Linked DNA regions of Polyangium spumosum. The protein of the gene in region 2 binds, or shares a complex with, the protein of the main gene of each other region. Links are inferred from orthologs where the notes say so. Each region holds a gene or a part of one and is shown on either strand. Other genes may lie near its edges. The genes, in order: pheT and pheS.

The links.
Region 1: the proteins of pheS (region 2) and pheT are in contact, whole or in part, in a crystal structure (PDB 6P24), measured with the Escherichia coli proteins. The link is inferred for Polyangium spumosum from one-to-one orthologs.

Annotation. Positions count from the first base shown.
Region 1 is NZ_WJIE01000004.1:762,354-777,354, forward strand. What follows is about bases 4,273-7,313. They hold pheT (phenylalanine--tRNA ligase subunit beta), read right to left. Parts: upstream 7,007-7,313; coding sequence 4,538-7,006; downstream 4,273-4,537. Other genes in these bases: GF068_RS17000 (CapA family protein), read right to left, coding at 4,273-4,276; GF068_RS17010 (DUF4340 domain-containing protein), read right to left, coding at 7,127-7,313. In the rest of the region: GF068_RS16995 (ATP-dependent DNA helicase), read left to right, coding at 1-2,006; more of GF068_RS17000, read right to left, coding at 2,003-4,272; more of GF068_RS17010, read right to left, coding at 7,314-8,203; GF068_RS17015 (GldG family protein), read right to left, coding at 8,222-10,060; GF068_RS17020 (ABC transporter permease), read right to left, coding at 10,071-10,808; GF068_RS17025 (ATP-binding cassette domain-containing protein), read right to left, coding at 10,815-11,984; GF068_RS44280 (hypothetical protein), read left to right, coding at 12,432-13,532; GF068_RS17035 (GAF domain-containing sensor histidine kinase), read left to right, coding at 13,636-15,001.
Region 2 is NZ_WJIE01000003.1:532,086-546,905, reverse strand. Bases 11,961-14,820 are described here. They hold pheS (phenylalanine--tRNA ligase subunit alpha), read right to left. Parts: upstream 13,978-14,820; coding sequence 12,943-13,977; downstream 11,961-12,942. Other genes in these bases: GF068_RS12210 (ASKHA domain-containing protein), read left to right, coding at 14,766-14,820; rpmI (50S ribosomal protein L35), read right to left, coding at 14,407-14,604; rplT (50S ribosomal protein L20), read right to left, coding at 14,029-14,382; GF068_RS12230 (ATP-binding cassette domain-containing protein), read left to right, coding at 11,961-12,952. Also shown: GF068_RS12280 (HEAT repeat domain-containing protein), read right to left, coding at 1-354; GF068_RS12275 (diacylglycerol/lipid kinase family protein), read left to right, coding at 588-1,523; GF068_RS12270 (CBS domain-containing protein), read right to left, coding at 1,524-2,165; GF068_RS12265 (acyl-CoA desaturase), read left to right, coding at 2,337-3,293; GF068_RS12260 (CTP synthase), read right to left, coding at 3,286-4,977; GF068_RS12255 (fumarylacetoacetate hydrolase family protein), read left to right, coding at 5,292-6,197; GF068_RS12250 (hypothetical protein), read right to left, coding at 6,194-6,688; GF068_RS12245 (hypothetical protein), read right to left, coding at 6,697-7,227; dacB (D-alanyl-D-alanine carboxypeptidase/D-alanyl-D-alanine endopeptidase), read left to right, coding at 7,361-8,884; GF068_RS12235 (sigma-70 family RNA polymerase sigma factor), read right to left, coding at 9,033-10,769; more of GF068_RS12230, read left to right, coding at 11,594-11,960.

The DNA.
Region 1 (15,001 bases), on a different replicon or contig from region 2:
AAGCGTCGAAGAGGGAAGGGCGCGCGCGAAAATGGCTCGGCCCGGAGGGGCCGCTCGCGCGGGCGTTCGAGGGCTACGAAGATCGCGAGGGGCAACTCGCGATGGCCGACGCGGTGGAGCGCGCGCTCGACGAGGATCGGGTGCTGCTCTGCGAGGCGGGCACGGGCACGGGAAAGACACTCGCGTACCTCGTCCCGGCGATCCTGAGCGGTCGCAAGGTCGTGATCTCCACCGCGACGAAGGCGCTCGAAGAGCAGATCTTCGCGAAGGATCTGCCGCTCGTCGCGGAATACCTGGGCCTCCGCGTCTCGGCCGCGCTCGTGAAGGGGCTCGGCAACTACCTCTGCCTGCGGCGTTTCGACGAGTTACGCACGAGCCCCGAGTCGCAACACGACCCGGGCGTCCTGCGTTCGTTGCCCGTCGTGGAGGCGTGGGCGCGGGACACGGAGAGCGGGGATCTCGCGGAGCTCGTGACGCTCGCGGAGTCGGATCCGATCCGCCGCGAGGTGTGCTCGTCGAGCGAGACGCGGATCGGAGCGGCGTGCCCGTTCTTCGAGAAGTGCTTCGTCACGCGCATGAAACGCGAGGCCGAGGAGGCGCGCGTGCTCGTGGTGAACCACCACCTCTTCTTCGCGGATCTCTCGCTGAAGCTCGGGCGCGGCAACGTGCCGGGCGCGGGCGCGCTGCCGCCGTACGACGCGGTGATCTTCGACGAGGCGCACGAGCTCGAGGACATCGCGACGGAGTTTTTTGGCACGCGCATCTCCGGGGCTCGCGTCGACTCGATGCTGCGAGACGCCGATCGCGCGTTCATCGCGAGCGGGCTCGCCGATCGGATCCTCGGCCGAGGGGAGGGGACCGCGATCGTGGCGCTCGTGCGGGAGGCGGCCGATCGCTTCTTCGCGAGGCTCGCGCAGGCCGGAGGAGACGAGGCGCGCGAGGGCCGCGTGGAGCTGCGGCGCGAGGTGTGGGCGGGTGAGCTGCTCGACGCGTATCACCACTTCGACGAGGCGCTCGAGGCGCTCGCGGGTTACGCGTCGGCGCACGCGATCACGGAGGCGGTCGCGCTCGTGGGGACGCGTGCGGAGACGTTACGCGCGGACGCGGCGAAGATCGTGGACGGCAAGTCGAACCAGGTGACGTGGGTCGAGGTGCGATCACGCTCCGTGTCGGTGGGCGCGTCGGCCGTGGACGTCGGGTGGCTCTTCCGCGAGGGGATCTTCGAGCGGATCGGCGGCGTCGTGCTCACGAGCGCGACGATGACGGCGAAGGCGGGGGACTTTCGTTTCTTGCGCACGCGCCTCGGCCTCGACGAGCGCCTCACCGTGCCCGTCGACGAGCTCGTCGTGCCGTCGCCCTTCGACTACGCCTCGCGCGCATTGCTCTACACGCCGCGGGATCTGCCGGAGGCCTCCGATCCCGCGTTCCTCGCCGCGTCCGCCGATCGGATCGTCGAGCTCGTCGGCATCGTGGGGGGTGGCGCGTTTGTTCTTTGCACCTCCAACCGTTCCATGGTCGCGCTCGGCCGCGCGCTCGCGGGCAGGGTGCCGGGGCCGCTCATGGTGCAGGGGCAGGCGCCGAAGCGGATGCTGCTCTCGAAGTTCCGCGCGGCGCACCACGCGGTCCTCGTGGCCACGATGAGCTTCTGGGAGGGCGTGGACGTGCCCGGCGACGCGCTCCGGCTCGTGGTGATCGACAAGATCCCCTTCGCCGTGCCCACGGATCCGGTGGTCGTCGCGCGATCGCAGGCGATCGAGCAGGCGGGGCACTCGCCCTTCGCCACGTACACCGTGCCGCAGGCGGCCATCACGCTGAAGCAAGGGTTCGGTCGGCTGATCCGGACGCGGCAGGATCGCGGGATCGTGGCGATCCTCGACAGGCGGGTGAAGACGCGTGGCTACGGCGCGCTCTTGCTCGACGGGTTGCCGCCGGCCGCGCGCACCGAGCGCATCGACGAGGTCAGAGCTTTCTGGTCGAAGCTGCTCGCGGAGGACGCGGCGGACTAGTTCACGGTGAACGTTCGATGCCCGAGCGTGACGCCGAGGTTGCCCACGCCCGCGGCCACGTTCGTGAAGCGCACGTGGCTCCAGTTGTTCGGCGCGGGGATCGCGAACCCGTACTGCGCGTAGCTCGAGCTCTTCTCCCAGTGGATGAGGCTGAAGTCGTCCACGAAGAGGCGCCCCTCGCCCGTCGCCGGGGGCACGAGCCGGAAGTAGAAGCGCGCGCTCGTCGCGGTCGACGCCGCCGTGACGTTGACGACGAACTGCGTCCATCCGTACGTGCCCGCCGTCTTCGTGAACGAGTCCGTCTGGCTGAGCAGCGCCCCGCTGTCGCTGTACATGCGCGTCGTCATCGTGAAGGCGCCCGCGTTGTCGCCGCGGACCCAGCCGGTGAACGTGAGCTTCGCGCCGGCGGGGAAGGGGACGCGGTGCCGGCTGTAGACCTGGATCTCCGACATGTTCGAGGAGTTCCGGAGCATCACGAGCGCGCCCATGCCGCTGCGCGTGACGCTGTTCGCCACGTAGCGGACCGCGCTCTGATCCCACGCGTGTCCTTCGCTGAAATCGCCGTCCACGTCGAGGTCCTCGAAGTCCCCGTGGAGCAGGATCTCGCGGCCCCACTCGACCGTCGCGCTCGCGTTCGCCTTCACGTACGAGAGCGAGTCCGACGGCGCCGAGCGCGTGAACGCGATGGGGCCCGTCGCCCCGCTCGTCACCGGCGCGTTGATCGCCTGGTTCGTCGACATCGTCGTGTACTGCGACGACGAACGCAGCGCGACGATCCGGTGCCCCGCGGGGAACACCACGGCGCCGGAGAGCCCGTCCGTGATGTTCTGGCCGACCGGGCTCCTGGGCAGGTAGGTCGACAGGTGCGCGAAATGGCGCCCCGCGCGCGCGAGCCCTTCCCCCGCGACGAGCTTCGGCACGTAGCCCTCGATCGTGATCGGGATGAGATCCAGCCGCGCGACGTCGAAGCCGCCGCCCGGTAGCACGTCGACGTCGGCGACGGCGAGGAAGGACGTGAAGGTCTCGTACTGATCCTGATCGAAGACGAAGTTGCCGAGGGACATCATCACGAAGCGCGGGCCCGTGCCGGGGTTGACGAGGCCGATGCCCTGGGCCGTGTGCGTGTGGTGCGCGACGACCATCCCCGCGCCACGCTTCACGAGTGACACGAACTTCGAACGCATCGGGTTCGACGGGTACTCGGAGTACTCGATGCCGCCGTGGATCATGGGGATCGCGAAGCGCGCGGGTGTCTCGTCGTCGATGAACGCGTTCATGTTCGCCGCCGACGCCTCGAGCGCGCCGGCCTTGTCCGGATCACGAGCGACGAGCAGGTAGTCGAGCTCCGTCGAGCCGTCCGAGACCAGCTCGGCGAAGCCCTGCATCGCGAGCGGCACGTTGTTCAGCGTGCGGTAGATCGTGGAGGCCTTCGCGTCCGACTCGTCCGCGCCCACGCCACACCAGTCGAACCCCGCGTTCGAGACGTGGAGCATCGAGTCGGTCACGCCGTCCGTGAGGAAGTCGAAGATGTGGTTGTTCGCCATGTCGACGCCGTCGATGCCCGCATACGTCAGGCCCGCGAGCGTCTCGGGGTACGAGAAGAACGTGTAGTCCTTGTACGGATGCGGCGTGTCCGCGTTCGAGGTGACCGGGGACTCGAGGTTCACCATCGAGTGGTCGGCGGCGGAGACGGCGTCGCGCACGTAGGCGAAGATGGCCTGCGCGTCGGCGGCGCGGGTCGCGGGGCGGATGAGGTCACCGGTCTCGCCCTCGATGCCGTCGTTGTCGAGGTCGACGAAGCGACGGCCCATCATGGTGTCGCCGCCGAAGAGGAGCCGCACGCGGCCCGTCTTCAGCGGGTTCATGGAGACCGTGCCCGTGCTCGTGACGGTCTCGCTCGTGGGCCGGTGCAGATCGACCGGGACGATCTCGCTGTAATGGCCGGACGCGGTGATCTTGAGCAGCACGTTCCGGCGCTTGAGGCCCGTGAGGGTGAAGCCGCCGGAGGCGCTCGTGGTCGTGGTTTTTCCCGCGTTCGACGCGCCGTCGCCCCAGGCGACGACCGTGACCGTGGCGCCCGCGATGGCCTGCCCCGAGCGGTTCTTGACCGTGCCCGAGAGCGAGATGGGGGTCTGCGCGTACGTCGTGTCGAACGTCGCCTCGGTCGTGTCGAACTGGTAAGGCTGCGCGCGCGTGACGTTCGGCACGAAGGCGCTCGCCACGCCGAGGAGCACGAGCCCTGCCCGAAGGTGTCTACCGGTGATCGCCATGTCCGCTCCGTCCCGTCCTTGTGAGGTCGAACAGGGGACCGGAGAGCGCTCGCGGCGATGCAAGAGGGACCCGGATCGACGGGGAGCGCTCGAAGGGCCCCGTAGCAAATTTCAGTCTTTTCCGGGTGAGCCGAGCCCGTCAATCGTTCGCGCCCGGGACCCTCGTTTGGTTAGCGCAAACGCTGCGTAGAAACACGGAATGGCCTCCGTGTTCGCAGAGATGTCGAAATTTCATGAATAGGCTGGACGGAGAACCGTGGCTCAGGCGCGGAGCGTGGCGCCGAATCGGGCGTGGACGGTCTCGAAGACGGCCTTGTTCCGCCGGTCGACCTCCTCGTCCGTGAGCGTGCGGGCCTTGTCGGGGTCGGTCGCGGCGCGTGGATCGCGGTAGACGACGTGGAAGGCGAGGGAGCGGTGGCCCGCGGGGATGCTGCCGCCGCGGAAGACGTCGAAGACCTCCACGGACTCGCAGAGCTCGCCGCCCGCCTCGCGGATGGCCGCCGCGACCGCGCCCGCCTCGACCTCGTCACGCACGGTCAGCGCGATGTCACGCGTCGCCGCGGGCAAGGTCGGGATCGGGCGGTACTGCGGCCGCGCAGCGCCCACCTCGGCGAGCGCGCGTAGATCGAGCTCGACGAGGACCGCGGGGCCGCCGAGGTCGAGCTTGTCGACGACGTCGGGGTGCAGGACGCCGAAGGCGCCGACGACGCGGCCCTTCACGAGGATGTTCCCCGCCGCGCGCGGGTGCAGGTACGGCGCGCGTGAGGCCTCGGGCTGGTGCGCGACGGTCGCTTCTTCATGGGTCACGCGCTCGACGATCTCGAGCGCGACGCCCTTCGCGTCGTACACGTCGACCTCGACCGGCTTCTGCAGCGGCGAGCGGCGGTAGCCGGCGAGGACCGCGGCGAACGAGGGGGCCTCGTCGGCGAGCGGCGCCTGCGCAGGATCGGCGAGGAAACGCGCGCCGACCGTGAAGAGCCGGGCGTCCTGGACGCCGTGCCTGCGGGCGCGCCGCACGGCCTCGAGCAGGCCCGGGAGCAACGAGGTGCGCATCACGGAGCGATCCTGCGTGAGCGGGTTCAAGAGGCGGAACGGCGCCGGCGGCAGGCCGAGCGCCTCGATCTCCTCGGGCGAGACGAAGCCGTAGGTGATCGCCTCGGACAAACCCACCGCGACGGCCGCGCCACGGACGCGGAGCGCGAGGTCGAAGGCGTGGCGCGGGGGCTGGGGCCGGAGCGCGGGGAGCACGGTCGGCACGGTGCCGAGGCCACGCACGCGCACGATCTCCTCGACGAGATCCGCCTCGCCGGCGATGTCGGGCCGATGTGACGGCGGGACGACGTCGGCGTACGCGGCCTCGCCCTCGCCGTGCGTCGCGCGGATCTCGAAGCCGAGCCGCGCGAGGATGTCGGTCGCCTCGGGGAGCGGGACCTCCACGCCGAGCAGCGCGTTCATGCGCGCCGCGCGCAGGCGCACGGGCTCGCGGGGCGGGATCTTCGAGCCGGCGAGGATCGGCTCGCGCGCCGCCGCGCCACCCGCGAGCTCCGTGAGCAGCGTCGTCGCGTAGGCGAGGGCGTCCTCGAGCGAGCCGTGATCGACGCCGCGTTCGAAGCGATGGCTCGACTCGGTGTGCATGCCGTGCCTGCGCGCGGTGCGCCGGACGCCACGCGGCGCGAAGTAGGCGCACTCGAGCAGCACGCGCGTGGTGCTCGAGTGGATCTCGCTGTCCGCGCCGCCCATGATGCCGGCGAGCGCGGTCGGCCCCTCGGCGTCCGCGATGACGAGGTCGTCGGCGTCGAGCTTGCGATCCTCGCCGTCGAGCGTCTTCAGGGGTTCACCCGGCGCGGCGCGGCGCACGATGATCTGGCCGCCGCGCACGTCGCTCAGATCGAACGCGTGCATCGGCTGTCCGTACTCGAGCAGCACGAGGTTCGTCACGTCGACGACGTTCGAGATCGAACGCACGCCGAGGCTCTCGAGCCGGTACCGCAACCACGTGGGCGAGGGGCCGATCGTCACGTCGAGCACGAGGCCCGCGCCGTACCGCGGGCAACGCTCGGTGTCGTCGATCCGCACGGAGACATGGCGCGAGACGGCCTCGCCTTCGGCGAAACGCGCAGGGGCTCTCGGCGTGGGCCGCTTCCACGGCAGGTTGAAGAGCGCGGCGATCTCGCGGGCGAGGCCGATGTGGCCGAGCGCGTCGGGACGGTTGGGGGTCAAACCAAGGTGGAGGATGTAGTCGTGCACCTCGGGCATGGCCTCGCGCAGCGGCGTGCCGGGCGCGGCGAGGCCCTTCGGCAGGATCAGGATCCCCGCGTCCTCTTCCTTGCTCGCGACGGCGGAGAGGCCGAGCTCGCGCTCGGAGCAGAGCATGCCCTCGCTGACGACGCCGCCGATCTCGCGCGGCGTGAGCGTCATGTTCACGGCCGGCAGGTGGGCGCCGAGGGGCGCGAATGCGACGAGCCCGCCCGGCTCGGGCACGTTCGGCGCGCCGCAGACGATCTTCTGCTCCGCGCCGCCGCGGTTGATCGTGACGAGCTTGAGCTTCGCCCGCGACGGGTGCGGCTCGAAGGACAGCACCTCGGCCACGACGAGCGTCTTCGTGCCCTCGCCGAACTCGGTGATCGCCTCGACCTCGATGCCTGCGTGCGTCAAGCGCCGCCCGATCTCCTCGGGGGAAGCATCGAGGCCGGGGACGAGCTCGCGAATCCAGCGGTAAGAGGCTTTCATGACCCCTGCGGCCTAAAACGCATCCCCCCGAGATTCAAGCGTTCTCGCGCGACAAAAGCCGAAGGCCCCGTTCCGGGTGGGAACGGGGCCTCCGTGTGTCCTCAGCCTAAAGGCGCCGGATCACTCGAGCTCGGGAGGCGCGCCGTGGCCGTGGCCGTCGTCCTCCCCGTGCTCGTCCTTCTTTTCGTCCTTCTTCTTGTCGTCGGACTTCTCGAACTTGGCGCGGTCCGCCGTCGCCCAGTCGCCCGACCAGGACGAGATCACGTAGACCGTGCCGTCCGCGCCCTCTTTCTGGGCGAAGCGGCTCGATCCCTTGCTCGTCTTGCCGACCTTGACCGTGATGTCGCCGGCGTTGTCCTTCAGCTTGATCTGGACCACGCCGCCGTTCGTCTCGGCCGCATCGAGCCCGGTGTCCGATTTCTCGTCACCGAAGTCCTCCGCGGTCAGGGACTTGTACGCGCGCAGCATGTCCTTGACCTTGGCCTCGTCGAACTTCTCCCACTTCGTCTCGGCCTTGCCGAGCTTGCCCTTGTCGCGCTTCGCGTACGAGCCGGACCACTTCCCGTCGTTCTGCGAGAAGCTGAACTGGCCGTTCGCGTTGGTCACGGACACCTGGATCGCGTTCGCGTCCTCGAACTTGAGGATCGACGTCTCGCGCCAGTTCTTGACCTCACGCGTGTAGAGGAAGCTCGAGTAGCCGCCGACCACCCACGCGCCGTCCTTGCCGCCGACACGCGCGAGCTGGCCACGAGAGCCGCTCTTGCCGAAGTAGGCGTCGAAGACCTTGCCGTCGCCCTTGTAGGCGACGACGTGGACGCCCTTCTCGTCGTCGAGCTCGTACTGCTTGTAGGTGCCCGTCCCGCGGTCGATGCTCTCCTTGACCTTGATCTCCTTCAAGTTGTCGAGGAGCGACCGCACGTTCGAAGCGTTCGCCTTGGCGGTCACGGGGGAGATGACCTCCCACGCGTCGCCCTTCTTCTCCAGCGTGACGTTCGACTTGTCGGCGTTCTTGATCTCGATCTTGGTGATCGCCTCGACGTCCTCCTTCGAGGGCGCGAGGGCCGGGAAGTCGGCCGTCGCCGCGGTCGCGGAGTGGGCCGAGAGCTCCTTCTGCTTCGTCTGCCTCGTGGCGTAGAGGCCTCCGCCGAGGGCCGCGAGGACGCCGATGGCCACGTAGATCTTGTGCTCGGTCTTCATGGGTCTCCTTCGTCTTCGTCAGTCGAGTCGGATGGATTCCCGCGCGTTCTCACGCCGCCACCAGCGGAAGAGGCCGAACGCCGCGAAGAGCAAGGGGCCGAAGAGCGTGAGCGACCACTGCACGCGCGTCTGCGTCTTCTTGCGCTCGAGGCGGTACTCCTCGGCCTTCTTCGTCGCCGTCGCCTCGTCGTCCGTCGCGTCGAGCTTCGGCGCCTCGATGTTCGCGTACGTGAGCTTCGGCTCCTGGAGGAGCTTCGCGCTCGTCGCGATGAGGTCGCTGTCGCCGCTCATCCAGTCGAGGACGTTCTTGAACGCGAGGATCGTCGCCGTGAGGTAGTTCTGGGCGTACGGCATCGAGAGCATCTGCAGATCCTCGTCGCCGCCCATGCCGCCCATCATCGCCATCTGCGGCGGCATCGGGGGCGGGTTGCCCGAGCGCGCGTAGGGGTTCGCGAGGAACTGCGAGGCGCTGATCACGAGCAGGCGGCTCTTGTCCTTCGACTCGGCCGGCGCCTCGATGCCCTCACCCGCGCCGAACGCGCTCTTGATCTTGCCCTCGAGCGCGACGGCCATCGCACGCTGGCCGTACTCGCCCTTGGGCTTGGCCTGGGCCGAGAACTTGAGGTCGATCGCGTCGGAGGTGTCGATCGTGCTGCGCGGCGTGGAGCGAGCGACGACCTTCATCTGCGCGCCCGGCTGCTTCTCCGGGTGCGGGACGAGCGTCGAGGGGAAGGGGAACGCGAGCTCCTCGATGCGGAAGAAGCCGGCGAACGACGAGTCGAGCGTCTGCTCGGCCTCGTTGAGGCCGTCGACGTGCTGCGCGTGCGCCATGCCGTAGCCGATGATGCCGACGACCTGGCCCGTCTGCGTCGGGACCGCGATCCGGACGGGGCGGCCCCAGTCCATGATCGCTTCCTTCTTCATCTCGACGCCGTAGCCGTCGAGCAGTTTGTCCAGGCCGTGGAGGTTCAGCTCGGCCTTCATCGCCGCGTCGGAGGCCTTGAGGTTCACGGCGCCCGCGATCACGACGACCGACTTGTTCCCCTCCATGAGGAACTGGTCGATGCGGCGGAGCTCCTTCTCGGTGTAGTCCTTCGCGGGCTGCGTGATGATGATGCCCGCGAGCTCCTTGTTGATCTCGGCGTCGCCGTTCTGAAGGTCGACCTCCTCGATCTTGTAGAAGGGCAACGCCTGGTCGAGGATGCCCTTCATCGAGGGCCCGCCGCCGCGGCCGGGCTGCGCCGCCACGAGGTTCGTGTCGGTCAGCTTGATCTCGTCCTTGCCCGTGATGACGCCGTATTTCTGGTAGACGTTGTCGGCGCGGTCGCGGATCTCCCGGATCTTGTTGGTGATCCAGAACTCGAGCCCCTGCGACTGGTCGGCGGAGAGGACCGGGATCGCCTCCTTCTCGCTGCCGTACTTGAAGGCGATGCCCATGTAGCCGCGCGTGATCGTGGCCGAATCCTGGCCCGTCTCGCTGCCCTCGCCGAGCACCACTTCCTGGAGCCCCGCCTCCTTCGCCGCCGTCTTCTGCTCCTCGGTCTTCGCCTCGACGAGCGTGTACTTGAACTTGCCGCTGCCGGCCCGCTCGTACTCGTTCATGAGGTCGACGAGGTCCTGGATGAACGCCTCCTGCTTGGGGCCGCCGCGGGTGATGTAGACATCGACCGCGAGGTCCTGCTTGAGGCCCTCGGACACGAGGCGCGCAGAGCCCTTCGAGAGCGTGAACCGCTCGTTCTTCGTCACGTCGATGCGCTTGTTCATGCCAAACGCGATGACGTTCGCGACGACGAGAATCGCCGCGACGAGGACGAGATAAACGCCGGTCGTCGCTTTGGCCTTGGTCTTGCGTTCCATGGCCTTCCTCCTACGCCCACTTCCGACGCTCGAGCGCGCGGAACGCCGCCATCAGGCAGCCCACGGTGATCGAGGCGAAGTAGACGATGTCACGGGTGTTGATCATGCCCTTGGCGAAGGGCACGAGGCGGGTGTCGAAGCTGATGAAAGAGATCGCCTCACGCAGCCAGGGCGTGGGCATCTTGTCGGCGACGCTGCCCACCATGTGGAGCGCGAAGAGCGTCACGAACGTGATGAAAAACGCGACCGTCTGGCTCTCCGCGAGCGCCGAGATGAGCAGGCCGATCGAGACCGCCGCGGCGCTGTAGAGCAGGAGGCCGAGGTAGCCCGAGTAGACCGGGCCCATGTCGAGCGGGCCGAGATCCCACGGCTTCCAGAACATCATGAGCGGGTAGAGCAGCGTCGAGGCGACGAGCAGGAGCACGAGCCCCAGCGCCCCGAGGAACTTGCCCAGGATCACCTCGTGATCCTTGACGGGCAGCGTGATCAGCATCTCGAGCGTGCCCGAGCGCTTCTCCTCCGCGAGGAGGCGCATCGTCACGACGGGGATGATCAGGAACGACAAACCCCGCGGCGCCTGCGCGAAGATCTGCACGAGCGAGGCCCGGTCCTGCTGCCAGAAGCCGCCCCCGAACTCGAAGAACACGAAGCCCAGGAGGATCAGCCCGAGGCAGATCACGACGTAGGCGAGCGTCGAGTCGAAGTTCGAGCGGAACTCGCGCTTCGCGATGATGAATGTGGTGCCCATCGGCGTTCAGCCCTTCTTCTTCTTGTCGTCCTCGTCGGACTCGTCTTCGTCCTCGTCCTCGTCGGACGCGTCCTCGTCGGACTCGTCTTCGTCGGACTCGTCTTCGTCCTCGTCCTCGTCTTCCTCTTCGGCGGCCGACGCTTCGTCCTCGTCCTCGTCCTCGTCGACGATGGGACGGCCGCGATCGCGGCGCTCGTCGTGCTTCGTGAGCGCCTTGAACACGTCCTCGAGCTTCTGCGCCTCGCGCCGCATCTCGAGCATGAGCCAGCCCTTCGAGACCACGAGCTGGAAGATCTCCGGCCGGATGTCGCCGTCCTGCGCGCCCATGAGCTGGAAGCTGTGCGCGCGATCGTCCGTCGGGAGCTCGATCACGCTCGTCACGCCGGGCAGCTTCTCGAGCGCCGCCTGCACCTCCTCGGCGCTCGGCGCCTTCTTCGCGGGGCCTCCCTCGAAGATGCGCTTCTCGTGCACCTGCACGACGTAGCGGACCTTGCCGGTCCTCGCGCGGATCTCCTCGAGCGGCCCGTCGGCGACGATGCGCCCCTTCGAGACGATGATGGCGCGCGCGCACGCCTGCTCGACCTCGGAGAGGTTGTGCGTCGACAGGAGGATCGTGCGCTCCTTGCCGATCTCCTGGATGTACTTGATGACCTCGGCCTTCTCGTTCGGGTCGAGGTCGCTCGTCGGCTCGTCGAGGATGAGAATGGGCGGGTCGTGCACGAGCGCCTGGGCGAGGCCGACGCGCTGCCTGTAGCCGTGCGACAGGTCGCGGATGTCCTTGCCGAGGCTCGTGGCGAGACCGCAGATCTCGACGATCCCCTTCATGCGCTTCTTGAACGTGGACGTCTCGAGCCCACGCATCTCCGCGACGAAGCTCAGGTACTCCCAGACGTTCATTTCCCCGTAGAGGGGAGCGCGCTGGGGCAGGTAGCCGATCTTCTTGCGGACCTCGAGGGGATCGTCGAATACGTCGTAGCCATGCACCCGCGCCGTCCCGCCGGTGGCGGAAATGAAGCAGGTGAGGATGCGCATCGTCGTGGACTTGCCGGCGCCGTTCGGGCCGAGAAAGCCCACCACCTCCCCGCGGTGGACCTCGAAGCTCACCTTGTCGAGCGCGCGAAACGCCCCGTATCGCTTGGTGAGCCCATTGGCCTCGATCATCACGTCGGTAGACAATCCGACCTCCTTCGGTAGAGCGCGCACCTCGCGCCCCTTTGTCGCTGCACGGTGAAACCAGTTGGGGGTCCGCCAGAGCCGCACGGCGGCGCCCCATGCCTCGGGATCTCGGCGTTCTCGTCGATCTACCCCGAGTGAACGGCGCGCATCCTAGCGGTGGGCGGATCCGTGTCAACGCCATGGTGACGTTGATCGCGCGGCCCAAACCCCCAGCGAACCGCTTTATTCCCGGCCGCACGTCGAGATTTGTGTGTTCCGTCATACGCGATTTGGGCGTCAGGCGCGGAAGCGGCGAGGGACGCGGAAGGGGAGGCGGGGCTGGAAGACACGGGCGGCGCGGAAGCGGCGAACGGCGCGGAAGCCGAGAGCACGGGCGAGGGGTGGGGGGCGCGTGTTAGGTTCGGGCATCTTTCTTCGACGCCGCGAGCGGCGAGCAGGAGGTCCTTCATGTCCCTTCGAAAGCACTGGTCTTTTCTCGGTACGAGCGCGGCGTGCGTGCTCGGGTTCTGTGTCCTCGCGACGGCGTGTCGAACGGAGGAGAACAACAACCCCACGGGCGGCAACGAGGGCGGCAGCGGCGCGACAGGCCCCACGGGCCCCGGCGGCAACGGCGGCGCGGGCGGCGGCACGGGCGGCGGCGGCGGGGACGGCGGCGGCGGCGGAGCGGCGGCGTGTGACGGCAAGGAGGTGACGATCGAGCAGATCACCAACGCGAACGCCGCCGGCGCGGTGGGCAAGGGGACGCCCGTGAAGGTGAAGGGCGCCGTCGCCATGAGCCACAAGTTCCTCGTCTCGCAGAGCAACGCCGGCAACTGCCTCTGGGGCGTGTTCGTGTCGGCGCCGGGCCTCGCGGAGACGAAGGAGTACTCCGGCGTGATGGTGCTGAGCTACGGCGTGCCCGCGTCGATCCCGCCGGGCGGCAACAAGGCGTACTGCCCGAAGCTCTCGAACTACTTCGAGAACGATCCGCTGCCGGGCGACGCGATCCCGGACGACGTGAAGCCGGGCGACGTGCTCGACATCACGGGCGTGGCCGATTCGTTCCTGCTCGCGGCCTGCGCGAACGAGATGAACGGCAGCCAGGTGCCGCAGACGCAGATCGCGTTCACGTGCTCGGTGACGAAGACGGGGACGGCGCCCGTGCCCGCGCCGCACGTGTTCACGGACGTGGCGGACATGACGAAGCTCGGCTCGCCGACGGACAAGGCCTTCCACGACGCGTGGGGCGGCGTGAAGGTTCGGGTCCAGAACGTGAAACCCGTGCCGCAGCCGGACCCGGAGGGCGGGATGACCGAGGTCGTCGTCGGCGACTTCGGCGCGATCAAGCTGATGGACTCGAACCTCGAGGTCGGCGACAAGATCTATTATCGCGGCTACGACAAGAACGATTGCTACAACGCGCCGGTGTTCTCGGACGTCAATATGACGTTCAATACGATCGACGGGTTCAGCTACCTCAGCTATTGCACCTGGGGCCTGCAGCCGAACGCGAAATGCGCCGATTTCGATCCGAAGAGCGAGGACTGCGGTAGCTTGACCTGTCCGTGACGAGGCGCGCCGCCGAGGCCCCGGACGCACGCCCATCCCGCATCCGGGGCCCGGCGCGTATCTCTATCCCCCACGCCCCGATCCCGAGTACGCTCCGGTCATCATGGCCGTTCGCCGTACGACCGCAGCGACGAGGCCGAGCCCCTCGCTCCAGGCGCTGCTCGGCCTCTCCGGTCTGCTCGCGCGCGGAAAGGCCGGCGGTTTGCTCTCCGAGGCGCTCGCCCTCGTGCTCGAAGGCGTGGGCGCGTCGCGCGGCGCCGCGTACGAGGCGAGCGACGACGGGCTCGAGCTGAAGGCGGACGTCGGGCTGCCCGCGACGCTCCGCGCCTACATCAGAACGTTCCCGAGCTCCGAGGTGCCCTGGTTTCCAGCGCAGACGGCCGCGAAGAAGAGGCGCGTCGTCACGGAGACGGAGGCCCAGAAGGCGCTCGCCGGGCGCATCGATCCGGATCTCGTCGGCAGCGCAGGCTGGGCGACGATCGCCGCAGCGCCCATCCTGATCGGCCGGGACGTGCTCGGCGTGCTGGTCGTGGCGGCGTCGGCGCCGGAAATGCTCTCGCCGGAGGCGCCGTTCGTGCTGGAGACGGCCGCGAACATGCTCGCGCTCTCGATGGCGCACGAGAAGGCGCGCGAGCACGCCGCGGCCCTCGTGGAGGCGACGAAGGTCGCGGGGGACTCGCACGAGGGGAGGGGCGCGGACGCGAAGCTCGCGCGGCTCGCGATCCTGGGCTCGCTCGCGGCGGGGTTCGCCGACGAGATGCGCTGGCCGCTGTCCTCGCTGGGCACGCAGCTCGAGGAGCAGGAGAAGCTCATCGGCCACCTGCGCGTGCGTTTCCCGGGCGTGGCCTCGGCCCTCGACGATCTCGCGCGGATCCAGGACGAAGCCACGACGGCCCTGCGCTTCGCGCGCACCGCGGGGACGCGGCTGCTCTCCGCGCTGGAGGACTCGAGCGCCGAGCCCGTGGACCTCGAGGATCTCGCGCACGAGGCGGCCGCCCTCGTCGAGCCCACCGCGCGCGGAAAAAACGTCGATCTGCTGGTGACGGTCATGCACGGCACGGCGCCTGTCGTGGTGGGGAAGCGGAGTGATCTCGGTCAGCTCCTGCTCGCGCTGATCACGAACGGCGTGGAGGCCTGCGCGGCCGCCGCCGCTGCGGCGAGCACGAAGGCCGGCGAGGGGGAGCAGAAGCCGCTCGTTTGTGTGGCCATCACGCGCGAGATGGATCGGGTGGTGGTGCGCGTCGAGGACGCGGGGCCAGGCATCCCGCCCGACGTGCGGGCCCGGATCTTCGATCCCTTCTTCACGACGAAAAAAGACGCGCTCGGGATCGGGCTCACGCTGGCGCGGCAGGTCGCGGCGTCACACGGCGGGGCGCTGGAGCTGGATCGGTCCGAGCTCGGAGGCGCGCTCGTGCGGGTCGTGCTCCCGGCGGCGCCAGCGGACGTCGTGGTGCTGCGGGATCAACCAC
Region 2 (14,820 bases):
CGCGTCGAAGCGGATCAGCGCCGCGATCGCCGCGACCTCGTCCGTGCCCTCGGCGCGCGCTTCGAGCGCGTCGTCGAGCCCCTCGGCGCACGACGGCAGCTCCTTCAGCTTGCTCACGCCTGCGTCGCCCTTCGCGGCCTTTACCTCTTGCTCGAGCACGACACGCGCAATGCGGCGCGCCTCGTCCGCGTCGATGTCCTCCGCCGCGGCGCTCGACGAGAGCGCGCGTCGCGCGGTGCCGAGGTCTCCTTGCTCCGCTGCGCGCAGGGCAGGGCCTCCGCCGCAACCTGCGGCGAGAGCGAGGACGAAGAGGCTTCCAAGGGCGCGCGGGAATTTCGTGCGGCGAGCGATCATCGGGCGTTCCTTCCGAGCTACCCGACCTCGCCTCGTCTCGCAAAGCCTTCCTGGGTCCGCGCGCGTGTTGCCCTTTCCCCCGCAGCTCGGGTGAGTCACCCTGCGCGCCTCGGGTGTCCTTTTCCGGTCGGGAGCGCTGCTCGGACGAGCCGCGTCGCGCCCTCGAATCCCCCGATCGCGCCCATCGCGTCCGCTCCCCCACAGGCCTCGGCATCGCCGCGGACCTTCCGCTCATGCGCATCGACGTCATCGCCAACATCACGGCTCGCCTCTATCGGCGAAGGCCTTCGCTCCTCGACGAGGTGAGGCGCGTCTGCGCGGGCGTCGCCGACGTCCACCCGACCACGCGTGTCGACGAGCTCGACGCCGTCTGCGCGCGCATCGCCGCGCGCGGCACGGACCTCGTGATCCTCTCCGGCGGCGATGGGAGCTTCATGGCGGGCGTGACCGCGCTCGCGCGTGCCTTCGGCGAGACCTCGCTCCCGCGCCTCGCGCTCCTGCCCGGCGGCACCGTGGCCACGGTCGCTCGGAACTTCGGCGTGCAGGGGGATCCCGCGCGGCTGCTCGCGCGGCTCTTTGCCTCCCGCGCGCTCACCTCGCAGCGCAGAGCCACGCTGCGGGTGCGCGAGACGCGCGAGGGCAGGGCGACCGAGCGTATCGGCTTCATCTTCGGCACCGGCCTCGTCGCGCGGTTCTTCGACCTCTACTACGCGGACGGCGCGCGCGGGTACGGAGGCGCGGCCCGGATCGCCGGTCGGATCTTCGTGGAGTCCTTCGTCGAAGGCCCGTACGCGCGCGTGGTGCTCACGCCGATGCCGTGCACCATCGAGGTCGACGGTCGTCGCCTCGGCTCCGATCGCTGGTCGCTCGTGTGCGCCGCCGTCGTGCGAGACCTCGGCCTCGGCATGCGCGTCAACCACCGCGCCGGCGAGGATCTCGATCGCCCGCACCTCGTCGCGAGCCCTCTGCCTCCGCGCTCGCTCGGCCCGCGCGCGCCGCGCGTCCTCCTGGGAAGACCCATCGGCGGCGCGGGATCTTTCGACGACCTCGTGCGCTCGTTCGTCGTGCGTTTTTCTCCCGAGGGGCCCTACGTGCTCGACGGCGACGTGCTCCGCGCCTCGGAGGTCGTGGTCTCCGCGGGCCCGCCCATCGACGTCGTCACGCTCTGATCACGCGCTCCGCCGCGTCGGCGCCTTCCTCGTCGCCGCGCCTTTCCTCGGCGTCACTTTCGCCGGGATCTTCGGCACGACCTTTGTCGCCGTCCCTTTCTTCGTGGCGATCGTCTTTGCGCCTCGCGCCGCTGTCGCCGCGGCCTTCGCCGTCCCCTTCGCGAGGGGCGGCCTCGCCCTCGGCGCGCTCGCTCGTGCCATCGCCTGCCTCGCCGGCTGCGTGATCCGCCCTGCGCGGAGCCCGTCCCGCGCCATCTTCACGAAGTCGGCGTCCGTCACGATCCCGAGCAACCGGCGCGCCTCGTCCACCACGGGCAAGCAGCCGATCTTCTGCGTGAGCATGAGGTCTGCGGCGTCCGCGGCGTCGTCGTCCGGGCCGATCGTGTCCACCGATCCGCGCATGACCTCGTTGACGCGCGCCTTGCGCTTGCGCTCGAGATCGTGGTCGACGGCCGACCTCCGCAGGATCGACTCGGAGGCCAGGAGGATGTCGCGGTGCGACAAGAGGCCCACGACCAGTTCGCCATCCAGCACGGGCAAGTGACGCACGCGCTCGACGGTCATGAGCTCCTCGGCGAACGCGAGGTTGTCGTCGGGCTCGATCGTGGTCACCGGCGTGCTCATGATCTCTCGCACCTTCACGCGATCCTCCTCTTTCCGCGCGTTACGTGCGCATCACGTCCATCGATGACGCGCGACGCGCTGCACCACGCGTCACGCGTGCATGTCGCGAGCCACGCGCTCGCATGACCGAATCGTGACCGGAGGCAGGGGGACGCCTGAAGAGCGCGTGTGACAGTCGGACCCGTGCAAATGGACGTCCCGGATTCGAAGCCCACCGTCACGATCGTCGCCTCCTCCAAGTGGTCGCTGTCCGAGCTGTTCCACGTCGCCGCGCTCGCCGCGATGCACGTGGGCCTCGTCATCGCCTTCGTGCGTGGCCCGACGTGGCAGCTCGTAGCGCTCGCGGCTGCGACCTACCTCGTGCGCATGTTCGCGATCACGGCCGCGTACCATCGCTACTTCTCGCATCGCAGCTACAAGACGAGCCGGCTCTTCCAGCTCGTGCTCGCCTTCCTCGGCACGACCGCCGTGCAGAAGGGGCCGCTCTGGTGGGCCGCGGCGCATCGCATCCACCACAAGCACTCCGACTCCGAGCGTGACGTGCACAGCCCCATGCGCCGCGGCTTCTGGTACGCGCACCTCGGCTGGTGGATGGGCCGCGACCACCAGAAGACGCGTTTGGATCTCGTCCCCGATCTCGCGGGTTACCCCGAGCTCCGCTGGCTCGATCGGCACCACGTGATCGGCTCGGCCGTGCTCATCGCGGCGGTCACGATCCCCTTCGGCCTCGACGGCTTCTTGTGGGGGTACGTGGTCTCGACGGTCGTGCTCATGCACGCGACCTTCACCATCAACTCCCTCTCGCACGTCTGGGGCTCACGCCGGTACGCCACGAAGGACACGAGCCGCAACAACGCCTTCCTCGCGCTGCTCACGCTCGGCGAGGGCTGGCACAACAACCACCACCACTACATGTCGAGCGCCAACCAGGGCTTCTTCTGGTGGGAGATCGACGTGAGCTTCTACGCGCTCCGCGCGCTCGAGAAGCTCGGCATCGTGTGGGATCTGCGGCGCCCGCCCGAGCGCGTGTTGCGCAAGGACCTCGTCGCCGAGGTGGGCGAGCGTTCTCCGCTCCTCCTCGGCAAGGAGGAGCCACGCGAGGACGTGGCGCCCTCGCTCGCTCGAACGGTGACGCGCGTCAGTTGACGGTGGACGAGCTCTTGGCGGGGCCGGGCAGCGTGCCTTGGGCCCCGCTGACGCTCTCCGTCCGCGGCTTGCGTTGCTCGCGCTGCCGCTCGACGGCGGCGCGCACGAAGCGCGAGAAGAGCGGGTGCGCCTGGTGCGGGCGGCTCTTGAACTCCGGATGGAACTGGCAGCCCAGGAAATAGGGGTGCTCCCGGAGCTCGACCATCTCGACGAGGCGCTGATCGGGTGAGGTCCCCGAGAGCAGGAGGCCGCCCTGCGCGAGCGCGTCGCGGTACTTGTTCGACACCTCGTATCGATGGCGATGGCGCTCGCTGATCGAGGTCGCGCCGTACGCCTCGGCGGCGAGCGAGCCGCGCTCGAGGGCGCACGGATACGCGCCGAGCCGCATGGTGCCGCCCTTGTCGAGCACGCCCTTCTGATCGGGCATCAGGTCGATGACCGGATGCGGCGCGTTGCGATCGAACTCGGCCGAGTTCGCGTCGTGTAGCCCGCAGACGTGCCGCGCGAACTCGACGACGGCGAGCTGCATGCCGAGGCAGATGCCGAAGAAGGGCACCTTCTGCTCGCGCGCGTAGCGGATCGCCTCGATCTTCCCCTCGGTGCCGCGATCGCCGAAGCCGCCGGGCACGAGGATCGCGTCGAGCGCGCCGAGCAGCTCCGGCGCGCCCTTCTGCTCGATCTGCTCCGAGTCGATGTACTCGAGGTCGACCCGCACGTCGTTTTGCAGCCCGCCGTGCACGAGCGCCTCGTGCAGCGACTTGTACGCGTCCCGGAGGTGCACGTACTTGCCGACGACGCCGATCTTCACCGTGCCGCGCGTGGGGCGCTTGAAGCGCTCGACCACCCAGTGCCACTGCGAGAGATCCGGCTGCCTCGCCCAGATGTTGAGCTTCTCCGCGATCTTCTCGTCGATGCCCTCGGCGTGCAGCACGATCGGCAGCTCGTAGATGCAGCCCACGTCGACCGCCGCGATCACGCAGTCGACCTCGACGTTCGAGAAGAGCGAGATCTTCTCCTTCATGCCGCGCGAGAGCGGCCTGTCGCAGCGGCAGAGCAGGATGTCCGGCTGGATGCCGATCTCGCGCATCTCCTTCACCGCGTGCTGCGTGGGCTTCGTCTTGAGCTCGCCGGCGGTCGCGATGAAGGGCACGAGCGTCACGTGCACGCTGACCGCGTTCTGGCTGCCGCACTCGACCTTGAGTTGACGGATCGCCTCGAGGAACGGCAAGGACTCGATGTCGCCGACCGTGCCGCCGATCTCGACGATCGCGATGTCCACGCCCTCGGCGGCCGCGCGGATGCGGTGCTTGATCTCGTCGGTCACGTGCGGGATCACCTGCACGGTGGCGCCGAGGTACTCGCCGCGTCGCTCCTTCGAGATGACCGACTCGTAGACGCGCCCGGTCGTGAAGTTGTTCTGGCGCGTCATGCGGGCGAGCGTGAAGCGCTCGTAGTGGCCGAGGTCGAGGTCGGTCTCCGCGCCGTCGTCGGTCACGAAGACCTCGCCGTGCTGGTACGGCGACATCGTCCCGGGATCGACGTTGATGTACGGGTCGAGCTTGATGTGCGTGACGCGCAACCCGCGCGCCTCCATCAGCGCGCCGATCGACGCGGCGCCGAGGCCCTTCCCGATCGAGGAAACCACCCCACCCGTGACGAAGACGAATTTGGTCCGCTTGCTCATGAACCGCCGCTCCGGCCCCGCGTGGGCGCATCACTCCCGAGCCGCGCTCGGTTGGTTTGTCCGGACGCTGTCGGGCGGCTCTGCCCGCTTGGGGCTCGCACGCTGCCCGAGCGCGACCGGGGGTTTGGGACGCATCACTCCGCTCGATGGAAGTGACGCCCCAAGCGTCAACCAGGGCGCAGTCTAGGCGTCCAGGGTGGCGCGTCAACGCGCGAGCCGCGGAAGAAAAAACAGCCGTTTTCCCGCCTGATAGCCGCGACGCACCCGGCGAGGGGTGCTAACGTGGTCGATCCTGGTGCCGAGGCGCCCCGCCCATGCGTCTTGCCCGCGTCCTCCTTCCGTCCTCGGTCTTGCCGCGGATCGCGCTCGAGCGTGACGGCTGCCTCTACGACGCGGCCGAGCTCGAGCGGAGGCGCGGCGCGCCGCTGCTCGACGCGCGCTCCTCCACCGCCGAGGACTATTTCGCGCGCGTCTTCTCCGTCGGCGGCGCAGGCCTCGACGTCCTGGACGACGCTCTTTGCGCCGGCGAACGTCCCACCGAGGCGAGGCTCCTGCCCGAGGAGCTGCTCTGGCTGCCGCCGTGCGTGCCCGAGCGCGCGCTGCTCGTCGAGCTCGAGAGCACACCCGCGGGCGAGGTGCCTCGGTACCACCTGGGCAACCCGCGCGGATTGTTGGGGCACCAAGAATCGGTCCCCTTCCCGCCGACCGAGGCGCGGCCCGACGTCGAGGTCTCGATCGCCGCGCTCCTCTGCGACGAGCTCCGCGCCGCGACGGCCTCCGAGGCCGAGCGAGCGATCCTCGGGTTTTCTCTCTTCCTCGGCTGGGTCGCGCGTGAGCAAGAACGAACGAGCGGTTCGGTCCACGCGCGCGACTTCGCCGCGACCCTCGGCCCCGTGCTGGTCACGAAAGACGAAGCCGGCGCGCTCGACGAAGCGCGGGTTCGTCTGCGCGTGGGCGGCGTGATCGAAGAGCTCTCCGCGTCCGCCGCGCCGGCGCTCTCCTTCGCCGAGTCGCTCGCCTTCGTCAGCCGCCACGTCCCGCTCTTCCCGGGCGACATCGTTTGTGCTCCACCGATCGAAGGCGCAGGCGAGGCCGCGCGGCGCCTCGGCCTCGGGTTTGGCGCGACGCTCGAGGTCGCGGTGGATCGGCTGGGGAAGGTCGCGGCGCGGCCCGTCCTCGGGCCCGAGCCGCCGCCGTATCGATACACGAAGGCGCGCTAGAAGCGGCCGACGAGCCCGATCCCGGTCATGTTCGGCGCCACGATCGGCACCGGCATGAGGAACGCGCTCTGCTCCGACTCCGAGGGCTTCGGCGCCGTCGCTTCGGTCTTCATGATGATCGCCTCGGCCACGAGGCCGAGCCCGCCGAGCTGCGCGATCCCGCCGAGCCCCGTGAGCAGCCCGCGCAGCCAGATCGATCCCGAGCAGTCGGTCACCGTCGGGTCGCCGCACTTGTTCTGGGCGAGCGCCATCCACGGCCCCACGACGGGGATCTTCAGCGACTCGGCGCCCGGCGCGTCGGGCCAGCTCGTCGCGGCCACGACGCCCACGCCGTACGCGATCGCCGTGATCGCGAGGCCGCCGCCGATGAGCTTCGGTCGCACCGACGAGGGCGGATACCGCGGCGCCGGTGCTTCGTCCGTCTCTTCGGCGAAGCTCTGCGACGAGCCGAGCAAGAGCGCGAGCGTGATCAGGATCGAGGCGTGCTTCATCCCGCGCGTCACTTCTTCGGCGTCGCCGCGGCGGCCTTCGCGGGCAGGTTGACCTTGTACTTCACGACCTTCGGATCCCCCTCGAACGGCAAGCAGTACTCGCCGATGAACGAGCGCTTGATGCATTGCTCGACCGGCGTGCCCGCGAACGGCGCGCCCACCTCGACGTCGGTGATCTTGCCGATCTTGCCGTCGAACGTGACCGACACCGGCCCCTCGCCCGTCGGGCCGTTCTCGACGACCGTGGCGCAGTTCGCGGCCTTGTTCTGACCACGCTTCAGCGCGATCTCCATCTGCTTGACCTGATCCTCGTTGAGCTCCTCCGGCTCGGCCGCGTCGGTCCACTTCGTGTCCTCGCCGGTCTCGCCCGACGCTTCGTTCGTCGCCGAGCTGCCCTCGTCGGTCGTCGCTTTCGCCGGCGGCTTCTCCCAGGTGTTTTCGTCGCCGATTTGCTTCGGCTGCGCGCCGCCGCAGGCCACGAGCAGGATGGAGAGCGAGAGCCCCAAGGTGAGTTGCGAGGTGGAGGTGCGAAGTGCCACGGCCTTCTCCAGTCCCAGTGAGAGGATCGAGTTTGACTCGACCCTAGCAAGGTCTCGCACGTCCGCACAACGAAAGCCCACACCCTTCGTCGTCGGATGGTCTCTCCCGCCGCGGACGTTGTAGGAAGCTCCCATGCACCAAGGCAGCCGTTTCCGTCCCACCCTCGTCGGCCTCGCGCTCCTTGCCCTCACCGCCTCGGCGCGCTCGGAGGTGCCGACGCCCGCCGCGACAGAGGCGCCGGCGCCTTCGAATCGGCCGAGCGCCGCGACACCGGCGCGCCCACGCGCGTCGATGGAAACCGGGCCGATCCAGCGAGCGATCGAGAAGCTCGCGGCGGACGTGAAGGGCTGGGGCGGGAGCGTCGGCGTCGCCGTCGTCGACGTGGAGACGGGCGAGACGATCGCCGCGAAGGACGCGCACGTCGCCTTCAACCCCGCCTCGAACGCGAAGCTCGTCACGGCCGCGGCGGCGCTTCACCTGCTCGGGCCGGGCCATCGCTTCATGACGGGCCTCTACGGCAAGCTCGACGGGGATCGTGTCCCCGAGCTCGTCCTGCGCGGGCAAGGTGATCCGTCGCTCGACGCGGGTGACCTCTGGCCCCTCGCGCGTGAGCTCGTGACCGCGGGGGTGCGGCGCGTGGGCGCGATCGTCGTCGACCAGGGGTACTTCGACGATCGATTCGTGCCGCCGGCCTTCGACGAACAGCCGAACGAGTGGGCGCCGTTCCGCGCGCCGGTCTCCGCGGTCGCGCTCGACGAGAACACGGTGACGCTCTCCGTGCGCGCGGGGGAGAAGGGCAAGGACGCGGCCGTGCGCGTCGATCCGCTCGGCTTCGTGGACGTCGTGGGCGCCGTGCGAACGACGAAGAAGGGAGATCCGGAGAAGCTCTTGCTCGACCTCACCCCGAAAGGCGATCGCCTCGTCGCGCGCGTGGGTGGTCATCTGCCCGAGAACGCGCGGGTCGTGCGGGTGCGGCGTCGCCTCGACGATCCGCGCCTCGTGCCGGGGTACGCGCTCCGCGCGGTGCTCGAATCCGCGGGCATCGAGGTCGCGGGAGGCGTGAAGCTCGGCGGCGCCAAGGAGAAGCGCCTGCTCGCGTCGCATCGATCCCGCCCGCTCGGCGAGCTGCTCGCGCTGCTCGGAAAGGACAGCGACAACTTCTACGCCGAGATGATCTTCAAGGCGATCGCGGCCGAGAAGAAGGGCCGCCCGGGTACGGCCGAGGGCGCGGCGGAGGTCATCACGAGTTACCTGAAGGAGATCGGCGCCTTCGAGGAGGGAGTGGTCGTGAAAAACGGCTCGGGCCTCTTCGACGCGAACCGCATCACGCCCCTCGCCACCACCTCGCTCCTCCGCGCTGCGCATCGCGACGTCTCCATGGGCCCCGAGTTCCTCGCGCAGCTCGCGATCGGCGGCGTCGACGGCACGCTCCGTGGTCGCTTCAAGAAGCTCTCCGAGCGCGGCATCGTCCGGGCCAAGACGGGCACCTTGAACGCCGTCGCTTCGCTCTCCGGCTACGTGCTCGGCCCTCCCGGCCGCGCGCCGCTCGTGTTCTCGATCTACGTGAACGGCATCCCGGGCAAGGTCGGACTCGCTCGTGGTGGGATGGACAGGATCATCGACGCCGCCGCGCGCGCGCTCTGGAAGGATCACTAGCGCGAGAGCAGGGCTTGCTCAGATCGCGCACGCCGTGCCCGTGCGTGTATGACAGAAATGTCATACCCCCGAAATGCCGAAGGCCACGCCGGGTTTTCCCGCGTGGCCTCCGAGCCGTTCGAGCCGCGGGGTTTGGCCCCGCGAACGTTCAGTAGTAGTCGCGCATCTGCTTGCGGATCTTCACGAGCGCCTGCTCCTGGAGCTGGCGGATGCGCTCGCGGGACAGGTTGTACTTGTCACCGATCTCCTTGAGCGTGAGCTCGTCCTCGTCGTCGAGGCCGAAGCGCCAGCGGATGATGCGCGACTCGATCGGCGTCAGCGTGGTGAGCAGCCGACGAACCTCGTCGCTCCACTTGCGGTTCGCCAGGTGATCGAACGGCGAGAGCGCGTTCTCCTCCTGGAGGAAGTCGATGAACTTGCGCCCGTCCTCGTCGCCGACCGGGCGATCGAGGGAGAACGGGGTCTCGGCGTAGAAGTCCTTCACCTTGTCGAGCTTCTCGCGCGGGACGCCGGTCTCCTTCTCGAGCTCCTCGATCGTCGGCTCGTGACCCGTGCGCGCGATGATCGCCTGGGTCGCGCGGGCGACGCGGTTGTACGTGTCGAGCATGTGCACCGGGATGCGCACCGCGCGGCCCTTGTCGGCGAGGGCGCGGCTGATCGCGTGCCTGATCCACCACGACGCGTACGTCGAGAAGCGGTAGCCGCGGTTGTGGTCGAAGCGCTCCACCGCCTTCATGAGGCCGATGTTGCCCTCCTGGATGAGGTCGATCAGCGGCAACCGGCCGCGGTTGTAGCGGCGCGCGATCGACACGACGAGGCGCAGGTTCGCCTTGACGAACCGGTTCTTCGCGTCGTGCTGGGCCTGGAACGTCTTCTCGACCCGATCGAGGTAACGCTTGTACGACGGCGACATCGGCAAGGTCGGGCGCGGCGGCTTGATCGGCGCGCCCTCTTCCGTGTCTGCGATCGTGTCCTCCTCGAAGTCCGGCTCGCGCACGAGGTCACGCGCGATGCTGCTGGCGCGCGACATCCACAGGCGGTCGGAGTCGGGCAGGCGGATCACGGTCGCGAGCTCGCTCGAGAGCTGCGCCCACGCCTTCTCGTGCTCGGGCGCGAGCTTGTACTTCTGCTTCTTCGCGATCTTCACGAGCTTCTGCAGCTCTTCGACCTGCGGCGCCTTCACCTCGTCCTCGCCCGCCTTCGTCACGTCCTCGGCGAGCGCGTCGAGCACGAACTCGGCCGCGGGCAGGTACGAGAGCAGCGCGACCCAGTGATCGATCTCCGTGCGCTCGACGGCACGCGCGGTCTCGAGCTCCTCCTCGGGGCCCATGACCGGGTGCAGCGCCATGTCGCGGAAATACCGCGCGAGCATGGAGTCGCCGCCACCCTCCTCGATGTCCTTGAGCTCGCGGTCGGCGTTGGGCCGGGGAGAATCCGGCCGGCTGAGCGGCGTGAAATCGAGGTCGATGAACTCGGCCGTCGTCGGCTCCGGCTCGAGCATCTCGGGGCGCGGGCGGATGGCGGCCGCCTCTTCCGCGGCGGCGCCTTCGTCGTCCAGCATGCCAATATCCATGTCGGACGCGGCGATCGGCTCCTTGGCGAGCGGCGCGGCGGGCGTCTTGGCGCGCGTGTCGTCCTGGAGCGCCTCCTCGTCGACCGGCGCTTGCGTTTGCTCGGGCTCCTGGCCCTTCGGCCGGCGCTCCATCGTGCCGCTGCGACGAACCGTGCGCGCGCCCGCGACGGCGGCTGCGGCGGCCCCGCGACGGCCGGGCGCGCTTCCGCGGGCGGGCTTGGGCGCCGATGCGGTGCGCGTCGTGGAGCCCGTCATCGCGGCCTTGGTGGAGGGGCGGTTGGCTTCGGGGCGGCGGGCGGTCGACGTGCTCATCTTGCTCTTCGTTGCGGTGGAGGGTTTTTCGTTCACTTCTTCGGAGTCACCCTTTCGAGAGTGGAAGCTCTCGTTCGGGTCAAGGAGGGATCGGTCCGGGCTCGTCGGGGTATCGAAGCTCGCCATGGCTGGGCCCTTGTTCCCGCTGCCCGATAGGGGGCTGAACGGGGGATTGTGCGGTTTGATTCCGGTGGATCCTCTCCGAGAAGAAATCGGCTGGCTCGGGCCGCCGTTCACGGATGCAATGCTGGAGACTGGATCGCTCGTCTTCTCAACGAATTCTGCAATTTTCATGCCGTAATCGGCGTATGTTCCCGAATTTCCCGCTCCCCGCTCGGGCTTGGAGCCGGTCGGCATGCTAGGAGCATCCCCCGACGAGGCATGCAGCGGGGCCGGCTCCCCGTCATGCGAGGCGGACGGCGACGGGCTGCCTCGATGGCCGCGGTGTGCTCCCATGCTTACGCGCTCCGTTGTAGTCGATGATGCCGACTGACAACACGTCCAGTCGGACATTCGTCTTGCGTGTCGTTCACGAGCTCCGCCGGGACCGGCGAAACTCTTGGATGTTTTCTGGGGCTACCCTGGTGCAGGCGATAGCCCATGGAATCTTGGCTTCGTGCGCTGGCCTCCTCGGCCAGGCGCTGATGGGTAGGCAACTTGCTTCCTTCAGCGCCCTTGTCGACCCCCACGACGCCCCGCATCATCCGATTTTTCTGGCTTCTATCGGTCTCGGGGCGTCCCTTGTAAAGACTGCAGCGAGCACCTTCTCCATCTACGGCCAGAAGCGGGCTGTCTTTCAGGTCGGAAACGCAATTCGGCGCACGATGACCGCCGCGATCGTGCTCCAAGGACAACCGCCGAGCGCGGCCGCCGCCTCCCTCGCCGCGATCACCGTGCGTATCCGCGACGTCGAGCGAGGCGTCGACGAGGGCGTGCTCGCGGCCGCTCGTGCGATTGCACACCTCGTTCCTCTCGCCCTGGCGCTCCTCTTCCTGTCCTCCCGCCTCGCGATCGCCGCGATCCTGCTGCTCACGCCGTTCGCGCTGCTCCTGGCCTCGGCGCGCAGGTTCGTCCGGTCCCATCACGCGCGGTCGGCGCGCCTCGCAGAAGAGCTGCATTCCGCTGTAGACGAGCTGGTACGGCACCTGGATCTATGGCGAACGTACGGAGCCGCCCGGCGGGTGCACGCAGCGCTCGGGCGGGCCGGAGACGAGGCCGGGCGCGCCGCCGCACGCGCAGAAGCGACCCGAGGCCTGATCTCCGGAGCAAACGAGGTGCTCGCCGCAGCCGCGTTGCTCGGGCTCTGCGTCTGGATCGAGCGTGCGCAGCCGGCCCTCGGCGGGTCACTCGTGGCCTTCGCGGCCGTCTTTTTCATGACCTACAGGCCGCTGCGCGATCTCGGCGACGCGCGGACGGCCATCGAGCGAGGCGCCGCGTCGCTCGACGCACTCGAAGCGAGCGTGCAGGTCGGAGCCGCCACGAGCGAGTTCGAAGCGGCCGAGCCGGAGAGTGTGCAAGGGGCGCGCAGTCGCTTCCGGCTGGCGCGGCTCTCGGTCGAAGGGTTGCGTTTCGTCGTGGGCGGGGCGATCGGGAGGCCGGTCCGGTTCACGGCCGAGCCCGGGCGGATCGTGGCGATCGTAGGGCCGACGGGCAGCGGAAAGACGACGCTCTTGCGAGGGCTGCTCGGGCTCGTGCCCGCGACGGAAGGGGAGCTTCGTTATGACGGCGAGGAGCTGACGCGCGCCGGGGTCGGTCCGGACGAACGGCCGTTCGCGTGGGTGCCGCAAGAGGCGGCGATCGTGTCGGGGACGATCGAGGAGAACGTGGGGCTCGGCGCGAAGGACGCGCCGAAGGAGGAGCTGCGGCGCGCGCTCGCGGAGGTCGGAGGGCTCGGGCTCGCCGAGGCGCGAGGGCAGGCGAGGATCGTCGCCGGAGGGCACGAGCTCTCGGGCGGGGAGCGGCAAATCGTGGCGCTCGCACGCGCGGTTGCGAGCCGTCAGCCGGTGCTGCTCCTGGACGAGCCGACGTCGGGGCTCGACGCCGAGGCCGAAGCGCGTGTGCTCACGGCGCTCGAGGCGCAGCGGGGCAGCCGGACGATCCTGATCGTCACGCATCGGCCAGGGCCGCTCAGGATCGCGGATGAGGTGATCTCGTTCGAAGGACCGGCGCCCGCTCAGAACTGAGACAAGAAGCGCGGATCACTCTCGAAGAGCAGGCGGATGTTGGGGATGCCGTAACGGAGCATGGCCAGGCGATCGAGGCCCATGCCGAAGGCGAAGCCGCTGTACCGCTCGGGATCGAGGCCGCAGTGACGGAAGACGTCGGGGTGGATCATCCCGCAGCCGAGCACCTCGAGCCAGCCCGTCTGCTTGCAGACGCGGCACCCGGCGTAGGTGCCGTCGGCCTTGCGGCAGAAGACGCAGCCGCAGTCGACCTCGGCGCCGGGCTCGACGAAGGGGAAGTAACTCGGCCGGAAGCGCATCGGTAGGCCCGGGCCGTAGAGGCGCTCGATGAAGCCCGCGACGACGCCCTTGAGCTCGGCGAAGCTCACCTTCTCGTCGACGAGGAAGCCGTCGATCTGGTGGAACATCGGCGAGTGGGTGACGTCGTCGTCACGGCGGTAGACGGAGCCAGCCATCACGACGGCGAGCGGCGGCTTGCGGAGCAAAAACTCGCGCGGCTGCACCGTGGTCGTGTGCGTGCGCAGGAGCAGGCCCGGCCCGAGCCAGAAGCTGTCCTGCATGTCCGTCGCCGGGTGATCGGGCGGGAACGCGAGCTTCGTGAAGTTGTTCTCTTCGAGCTCGATCTCGGGGCCGGACTCGGCCACGAAGCCGAGGTCGCGGAAGATCGCGAGCAGCTCGTCACGGACCTGCGCGATGGGATGGAAATGGCCGCGGCCGAGCTCGACGCGGCCCGGCAGGCTGAGATCGAAGGGGAGGCCGCGGAGCTCGGCCTCGCGGGCAGCACGGGCGATCGCCTGGAGGCGCGCTTCGAACGAAGCCTCGACCTCTTCCTTGAAGGCGTTGACCCGGCTGCCCACGCTGGCCTTCTGGTCGGCGGGGACGTGGCGCATCAGCGCGAGGACGGCGGTGAGCTCGCCCTTCTTGCCGAGGACCTTGGCGTGCTCGAGGCGCAGGGCCTGCTCGTTCGTCGCGGCCGCGAACGCGTCGCGGTACCGCGTGCCGAGCGCGGACAGGCCCTCCTCGATGGCCTTGATCGCCTGGACAGGATCCGCGGCGCTCACGCCCCGTCTCCCAGCCTAGCGGCTCGCGCCCGCGAGCTTCACGACCGCGCCGAACGACGTCGGATCGTGGATGGCGAGCTCGGACAGGATCTTCCGGTCGAGCGAGACGTTCGCCTTCTTGAGCGCGCTCATGAGGCGAGAGTACGTCGTGCCATTCGTGCGGGCAGCGGCGTTGATGCGGACGATCCAGAGCTTGCGGAAATCCCGCTTCTTCAGCTTGCGGCTGATGTAGCCGTACTCCCACGCGTGGCGCAGGACCTCGACGGCTTGGCGGTAGCGGTTTTTCCTGCCGAGGAAATATCCCTCGGTCTGGTTCAGGACGCGGTTACGACGACGACGGGCTTTGAACCCACGCTTGACTCTCGGCATTGGGCGCTCCTCTCTTGCTCGGGGTCAGCGGTAGGGCAGGAGGAGCTTCACACGCCCCTCCATCGCCGTGTCGACGGTGTCGTTCTTGCGGAGACGGCGCAGGCGCTTCTTGCTCTTCTCCTGCATGCAGTGGTTCAAGCCGCCCTTGCTCCGGCGGATCTTGCCCGAGCCCGTGACGCGAAAGCGCTTCGCGGCGGCTCGGTTCGTCTTCATCTTCGGCATGGTGCCTTCTCGCTCCCGAAAGGGTGCGCTCTGCCTGGCCTCGCTCCGACCGTCGGAGCGCCGTTCGAAACCAAGGTAGATGCGGCGGGGCGAGCTTTATGGCGGACGGGTGCGGTGGTTGTCAAGGCCGCGAGGCTCCCCCAGAGCTAGCCTCCCGAACCATGCTCGTCCGCGCCACCTTCGAAGAGCCGGTCAGCGACGGCCCTCCCGTCCGGA